One region of the Rhodococcus sp. P1Y genome, then DNA from elsewhere that is predicted to be linked to it. Evidence: predicted binding sites of a transcription regulator. Region 1 holds the regulator's gene; the other holds the start of a gene.
The links. Region 1 encodes HspR, which represses chaperone genes until heat shock. Its sites were predicted from a motif close to ANNTGAGTNNNNNNNACTCANNT; they were not measured.
Positions count from the first base shown of each region.

Region 2: lon (endopeptidase La) is a predicted target of HspR. The motif match lies at 2,296-2,318, and genes of this name have one in related genera.

Region 1 is NZ_CP032762.1:1,587,602-1,591,723, reverse strand. It holds gene D8W71_RS07500 (globin domain-containing protein) at 1-79, opposite strand, end outside; gene D8W71_RS07495 (nitric oxide synthase oxygenase) at 396-1,523, shown strand; gene D8W71_RS07490 (heat shock protein transcriptional repressor HspR) at 1,623-2,039, opposite strand; gene dnaJ (molecular chaperone DnaJ) at 2,039-3,223, opposite strand; gene grpE (nucleotide exchange factor GrpE) at 3,254-3,907, opposite strand; gene dnaK (molecular chaperone DnaK) at 3,904-4,122, opposite strand, start outside.
Region 2 is NZ_CP032762.1:1,057,259-1,061,380, forward strand. It holds gene D8W71_RS05015 (MFS transporter) at 1-356, opposite strand, end outside; gene D8W71_RS05020 (LysR family transcriptional regulator) at 500-1,408, shown strand; gene D8W71_RS05025 (aminoglycoside 6-adenylyltransferase) at 1,416-2,222, shown strand; gene lon (endopeptidase La) at 2,335-4,122, shown strand, end outside.

The DNA.
Region 1 (4,122 bases):
TCAGCTTTTCGGGCCCACCCTCGACTGCAGCAACCGCTTTGAAGGTGGTTCTGACAAGCGAAATCGTCCGAGCATCCATCTCTCGAACCCCCTATCGTCACAACGTGCACGCAGCGTGGCTCGCTGGCTGCTGCGATTGGCACGGAGTCTAGCCCAGCTACCGCCTTCCGACGCATCGAGGAAATCCGAGTGACCGTATCGGGCGAGCATAACCGTCGAATTGCCCGAGAACGCTCGTGGACCAAACTCCTTGACACAAATATGTTGGGCCCCATCGAATTACAGGTCTTTTCAGCAACTGTTCGAGGGCTTAGGATTTCGAGCGTCGATCAAGATCGAACTTGTGCCAATCGAAACGGGGTAGGCGAATCGTGACTGTCGCTGTCGGGGCGGGCTTGAAAGAACCAGCGAAAAAGCGGAAACTACCGTCGCCCGACCTGTCCTCTCGACTGACCGAATGTCGCGACTTCTTCGCCCTCCCGGAGCTCTCGCACCTCCCGGCCGAACGAAAGTCTCGGGCGCTGGACGAACTCCGAGCGACCGGCACCTACGTTCAATCCGCCGAGGAGATCCTGATCGGCGCGAAGCTGGCATGGCGAAACCACGCGCGGTGCGTCGGGCGAAAGCACTGGCGCACGCTCAAGCTTCTCGACGCCAGGCATGCCACCACCGCCGAGGACATCGCCGACGCATGCTTCGAACATCTTCGTGTGGCGACCAACGGGGGCGCTCTGCAGTCGGTCGTGACCGTCGGCCCACCCCCGCTGCCCGACGGTCGCGAATACCGAATCATCAGTCCGCAACTCATTCGGTACGCGGGATACCTGGGTGACGACGGTTCGGTTGTCGGCGACCCGGCGCACCTCGACCTCACTGCCCTTGCGATCCGGCTCGGCTGGCGCGGCGAAGGAACTGCCTTCGACGTGTTGCCGTTGATGATCCAGACACCCGAAGAACCGATTCGATGGTTCGACGTTCCCCGTGAGCTGGTTCTGGAGGTCGACTTCGAACATCCGAACTACCGATGGTTCGCCGGGCTCGGACTGAAGTGGCACGCGGTGCCTGCAGTCTCGAACATGGACCTCGAGATCGGCGGCGTTCGCTACCCGTGCGCACCCTTCAACGGGTGGTACGTCAACACCGAAGTAGGTGCCCGAAACTTCAGCGACACGGACCGGTACGACATGCTGCCGACCATCGCGAAGAAGCTTCGCCTCGACATGAGCTCGGACCGCACCCTATGGAAGGACCGCGCGCTCGTCGAGCTCAACCGAGCCGTCATCCACAGCTTCCGCGAGTCGGGGGCGTACATGGTCGACCACCACACCGTCGCCAAGCAGTTCGTCGACCACGTCGACCGCGAAGCCAAAGCAGGACGGGAATGCCCGACGGACTGGTCGTGGATCAATCCGCCGATGTCGTCCGGCATCACCCCGACGTTCCACCGGCTCTACGATCCGCCGGACATGGACATCAGACCGAACTTCGTCTCGCGTGGCTCGTCGGGATGCCCGTTTTCCTGAGGTCTCAAGTGAGCGAATGTCTCATTCGGTCACCCTCGGCCAACACCCGAACACGACGAAGCCCGCCGACGCACTGGCATCGGGGGGCTTCGTACAGATTCAACGCTGGTTGCGCGGCTTCCAGACTACGAGAGCATTGCGCTGGATGGGCACGAGATCTCGTCGGTAACCGGCGTGAACGTTTGCCAGTTCCTGTGCGAGTTCGGACACCCGCGCTTGTAGTGCCTCGACCTGATTCGTCAGCTCGATTATTCGCTTGATGCCCGCGAGGTTGACGCCTTCGTCCTGCGACAGCCGCTGCACTTCGCGGAGAAGCGCGACGTCACGAGGTGAGTATCGACGCCCACCTCCGGTGGTCCGGTGCGGGGTCACCAACCCGAGGCGGTCGTAGGTTCGCAGGGTCTGGGCGTGCATTCCTGCCAACTGGGCCGCGACGGAGATCACGAACACCTGGGCGTCGGGATCAGCTTGTCCGGGAGTGGACTGACCCGATCCTGGCAGCGGGGGAACGGTCATCAGACACCTGCCCACCCGGCCCGCGGGTCGAATCCGCTGGCCTTTTCGGCTTCCAGATATGCCTGCAACGCTTCGGTTGCCGGGTCGTCGAGCTTTTGTGGCACTGCAACCTTGACGGTGACCATCAAGTCACCGGGGTTACCCGTCTTCTTCGGAACGCCGCGACCACGGACTCGGAGTACTCGTCCGTCGACCGTTCCCGGTGGGACTTTGACGCCGACGCGGCCGTCGAGAGTCGGGACGGACAGCGTCGTTCCGAGCACGAGTTCGCCGTAACTGACCGGAACGGTGACCGTCAGATCGTCACCGCTGCGTCCGAATACCTTGTCGGGGCGGACGCGGACCGTGACGTAGAGATCGCCCGACGGAGCCCCGCGCAGCCCGGCTTCGCCTTGGCCGGCCAGCCGGATCTTCTGGCCGTCGGACACTCCCGGTGGCACGCGGACGGTGATGGTTCGGGTGCGGTTCTGGACGCCGGTACCGCGGCAATCGACGCATGGGTCGTCGATGATCGAACCGGTTCCGCGGCAGTCGTCGCACGGCTCGCTGAAGCCGAACGCGCCTTGGTTGCGGTTGACGACGCCTGCGCCGTTGCATTTGGGGCACACCCGCGGGCTGGTTCCTGGTTTCGCTCCGCTGCCATGGCACGTCGTGCACGACGACGGGCTCGTGAGGCGCAAAGGAACGGTGACGCCCTGCGTCGCTTCGCGGAATCCCAGAGTGGTCTCGGTTTCGACGTCGCTTCCGCGGCGCGGGCGGCTGCTCGCCGGCCGTTGTTGCGTCCCGCCGCGGTTGAACAGACCACCGAAGAGGTCGCCGATGCCGCCGTCGCCGCCGCCACCCTGCCCGAAGATATCGCCGACGTCGAAGCTCTGTCCGCCGCCGCCGAATCCTCCTGCGCCGGGGCTGAAGCCTCCACCGCCGCCTTGTCTGCCGAAGCCACCGGAGGCGAAGAGGCGCCTGGCCTCGTCGTACTCCTTGCGCTTTGCAGCGTCGGCGAGAACGGCATGGGCCTCGCTGACTGCCTTGAACTTCTCTTCGGCAGAGGCGTTCCCCGGGTTGGCGTCGGGATGGTTGTCCCGTGCCAATTTCCGGTACGCCTTTTTGATCTCTTCTGCACTTGCGCTGGAGGAAACGCCCAGCTCCTTGTAGAAGTCCTTCTCGATCCACTCCCGCTGGCTCACCGGGCGTTTCCTCCTCTCGCGCTATCTCTTTTACTGCTCCTCGGACGCAGGTGCATCCGATTCTTGTACTGCATCCACAACGCCGACCATCGCGGTACGGAGAACACGATCGCCGAGCTTGTAGCCCGGACGCATCAGAATCCCGACGACGGGTTGGCTGCCGTCACCCTCATGGGACACGGCTTCGTGGATGGCGGGGTCGAACGTGTCGCCGACCGCGCCGAACGTCGCCAAGCCGATGTTGGTGAACACACCGGCGAGCTTGTCCGCCACCGCTTTGAGCGGACCTGTTTCCAGGTCGCCGTGCTGGCGGGCGCGCTCGAGGTCGTCGAGCACCGGGAGCAGCTGGGATACGACGGACGCCTTGGCGTTGTCGATGACCGACTGCTTGTCCCGGTCCGTGCGACGCCGGTAGTTGGCGTACTCGGCTTGCAGACGCTGCAGGTCGGACGTGAGTTCCGCGACCTGTGTGTCGCGGGGGTCCTCTTCTACCTCTGCCTCGACCGCCTCTTCGGAATCCACCGAGCCGGGTTGCGGCGCGGCGCCGGTGCCCGCGAAGGGCTCCGGAACTGCGTCGCCTTCCCGAGGCTCACCGGTCTCGGGATCGATCTTTCGCTTGTCCACGAAAGTAACCGGTTCCTGCTCGGTGTTAGGCAGATCGTGGTCGCTCTCGCGGGGGGTCACTTCTTGTCCGCGTCGTCCGCGGGCTCGTCGACAACTTCTGCGTCGACTACACCGTCGTCAGCAGCCTGAGCGGAGCCTTCTGCGCCGCCCTGCTCCTTGGCCTGAGCCTCGTAGATGGCGGTGCCGAGAGCCTGCGACTCGGTCGAGAGCTTCTCCACGGCGGTCTTGACTGCCGAGATGTCGGTGCCCTGCAGAGCCGTCTTGGCCTCTTCGAT
Region 2 (4,122 bases), 530 kb from region 1:
ACCCCTCCCATCCCAATTCCCACCAGCACACGGGCGATGATCATGGCATCGAAACTCCATGCCGCCGCTGCGGTTGCATTACCGGCAGCAAGCAATCCCATCAGCATAAGCATGGCGGTACGTCGATCGAAACGATTGTGCCGGACAATGATCGGAGCGGCGACAGCTGCCGTCACACCTGTGATGGTCACGCTCAGGCCGACTGTTCCCGTCGTCACACCGAGATCGTCGGACACTGGAGTGAGCAAACCTATCGGAAGCATCTCCGAGGTGACGACGATGAACGTGGCCGCGGTGAGCATCGCGACCGCGACCCACCTCGACTCGGTGGCGTCGTACGATTCAGCAGTTCGCATTCCAGTAGTCACAGAGCACTACGTAATCAGCTGCCGAGGAGGTGAACAATGATCGATTCCTGACCGATCGATCACCGCTATTGAACGATGACCGCGCCCTGTCTGCGGCGATGCCCCCGGACGAACGGAAGGACCGAAGAGCCATGGCAGTCGAGATCCGCGAACTCGAAGTGTTCGTATGCCTGGCACAGGAGCTACATTTCGGCCGCACCAGCGAGAAGATGTACCTGTCTCAGGCACGGGTGAGTCAACTTCTGCAGTCGCTCGAGAAAAGGATCGGCGGACGCCTGTTGGAAAGAACCAGCCGACGTGTCCGGCTGACTCCTCTCGGACAAGAGTTTTACACCTCACTCGTGCCGGTACTCGATGATCTGCGGTCGGTACTCGATGACGTGACCGATCGAGCGAAAGATGCCGCCGGCGGCCGGCTCCGGCTTGGATTTCAGGGCCCACCGAACGACATCGTGTTGGACGCAGTCCGACGGTTCGAGGAATGGAACCCGGGCTGTGAACTGACCCTCGTAGAAATACCGCTGTCCGACCCGTTCGGTGCTCTGCGGCGTCACGAGGTAGATGTTGCCGTGGTGCTGATGCCCGTCCGTGAAGCCGACCTTGCACTCGGACACAGTTTCTCCCGGCAGCCTGTGATGCTCGCACTGAGTGCGGCCCACGCGAGCGCGAGTCAGTCCGTCATGTCGGTCGAGAACTTGGCCGACATTCCGCTCTACACCGTCGAGAGCGACGCCCCGATGTATTGGCAGAATGCACAGACGCCTGCACGTACCCCTGCCGGAATCCCTACCAGGACCCGCAGTGTGGCGACCATGGAGGAAGCGATCACCGCTACCAGAGCAGGACGAGGCGGAATGCTGCTGTGCTTGGCGTGCACCGAGCGATACGACCGCCATTCGCTGGCTTTTCTTACGGTGACGGGCATCGAGGAGTCCGTCTTGACGCTGGTGTGGACGCGCGATCACGAGAACGAGCGGATCCGGCAATTCGATCAGGCGCTGGCAGCAGCTGACGCGCAGCTGTCGAGCAGTCCCGAATAATTAGCTCATGGACTATGAGATCGCCCTCCGAACCCTTCTGAGCTGGGCGACGCAGAACGTCAACGTGAGAGCCGTCGTTCTCACTGGATCCGCCGCGACGCACGAGCAGCATCCGCTGTCGGACCGGGATGTCGAGCTTCACGTTCGGGACACTGCTCCGCTCGAAGAGGACGATTCGTGGTGGAGCGAACTCGGTGAGGTCCTTGCTGTCGAACGATTGGAGAACGGCGACGACGAGCCGACGCGACTGGTCTACTACGCAGGCGGCAAGCTCGACTTCACGCTGATCGGCGCAAACGAAGGATGCGGGCACTACGATAGGCCGTTCGAGGTGCTACTCGACAAGGATGGTCTGACAGAGACTTTCGCGATACATCCGATCGAACCCCAACTTCCACAACAGGACTCGTTCGACGAGTGTTGCAACTGGGCTTCGGCGGCTGCGTTGATGTCAGCTAAGGCGATCGTTCGGGACGAACCATGGTCCGTCATGTCGCGGGACGGCGACCTCAAGGCCGAGCTGTTAAGGATGATCGAATGGGATCACAACATCCGGTACGGAACGGCACGCGATGTGCGTTTCCTCGGCACGCGAATGCGTCAGTGGATGGACAGTGACATACAGGCTCGTCTCCTGGGGTGTTGGGCTACGTTCGGCGGCGACAGCGATCGGGCTCTGTCGACGACCCTCGAGCTGTTCCAAGAGCTAGCCGAGCGAGTCGCGGAGGGCACGAATCTGAGGCGTTTCCATCACGTGGCCGTACGGGAGGAGGTCGACCGAATACTGTCCACGAACCGCGACGTCGCCGAGTAGTGCGACGGGCGCAAGCACTGATTCCGCCCACGGAGAACATTGCGACCTCGGGGAACACCGCTGACGGAAAAGAAGTTGAGTCGTCATAGCTCAACTCCCTGGAGGTCCAGTAATGTCCGATCCCATTCGTTTACCCGTCCTGTTCCTGACCGATCCCGTCGTGCTTCCGGGCATGGTTGTACCCGTTCAACTCGATGAGGCTGCCCGCGCCGCCGTCGACGCTGCCCAGGCATCCGACGACGGACGACTTCTGGTGGCGCCCCGTCTCGAGGACCGATACGCCTCCTACGGCGTCGTGGCATCCATCGTGCAGATGGGTCGACTCGCCACAGGAGAGCCCGCGGCCGTGCTGAAGGCCGAGACACGTGCGCACATCGGGCACGGGGTCAGCGGCCCAGGTGCAGCTCTGTGGGTCGAAGCCGAACCTGTCGACGACGCCGTGGCCACCGACGAAATATTCTCCGCAGCCAACGACTACAAACAACTGGTCGTCGCCATGCTGCAGCGGCGTGACGCCTGGCAGGTCATCGATTCGGTGAACAAGCTCACCGACCCCGGTGCCATTGCCGACACCGCCGGGTACGCGTCATATCTGACCGACGTCCAGAAGCGTCAGCTGCTCGAAACCCCCGATGTAGGTGAACGTCTCGAGCTTCTGATCGGGTGGACCAAATCCCACCTCGCGGAAGTCGAGGTGAACGACAAGATCTCCAGCGATGTTCGCGACGGCATGGAGAAAACCCAGAAGGAATTCCTGCTGCGTCAGCAACTTGCTGCCATCCGGAAGGAACTGGGCGAGGACGAACCCGACGGCGCCGACGACTACCGCGGACGCGTCGAGTCGGCCGATCTGCCGGACAATGTCCGCGAGGCCGCAATGCGCGAGGTCGGCAAGCTCGAACGCGCCAGCGACCAAAGTCCCGAATCCGGTTGGATACGAACCTGGCTCGACACCGTGCTCGAACTCCCGTGGAATACCAGCACGACGGATCAGACCGACATCGCCGCTGCGCGCGAGGTTCTGGACGCCGATCATCACGGTCTGGACGATGTCAAGGATCGCATCGTCGAGTTTCTGGCAGTCCGGGCACGCCGCGCAGAACGCGGCATGAACGTGGTGGGTGGACGTGGTTCGGGTGCTGTCATGGTGTTGGCTGGCCCTCCCGGGGTTGGCAAGACCTCCCTCGGCGAATCCGTCGCACGATCGTTGGGCCGCAAGTTCGTTCGCGTCGCACTCGGTGGCGTGCGCGACGAGGCCGAGATCCGTGGGCACCGTCGCACGTATGTCGGTGCGCTACCTGGACGCATCGTCCGTGCCATCGGTGAAGCCGGTTCGATGAATCCCGTCGTGCTGCTCGACGAGATCGACAAGGTCGGCTCCGACTATCGCGGTGACCCCAGCGCCGCTTTGCTCGAGGTTCTCGATCCCGCCCAGAATCACACGTTCCGCGATCACTATCTCGATCTCGACCTCGATCTTTCGAACGTGGTGTTCCTGGCCACTGCCAATGTGATCGAACAGATCCCGGGGCCATTGCTCGACCGTATGGAGCTCGTCACGATCGACGGGTACACCGAGGACGACAAGGTGGCGATCGCGCGCAACTACCTGCTTCCACGTCAGTTGGACAGGGCTGCAGTGACGTCCGAGGAAGTCGATGTCACCGACGATGCGCTTCGCAAGATCGCGGCCGACTACACCCGTGAACCCGGTGTGCGTCAATTCGAACGGCTCTTGGCCAAGGCGTTACGCAAGGCTGTGACCAAGCTGGCGACATCACCGGACGCGCTACGGATCGACGAACCTGCACTGGTCGACTTCCTCGGTCGCCCGCGGTTCACCCCGGACGCCCATGAGCGGACGGAAGTACCGGGCGTGGCAACGGGTCTGGCGGTTACC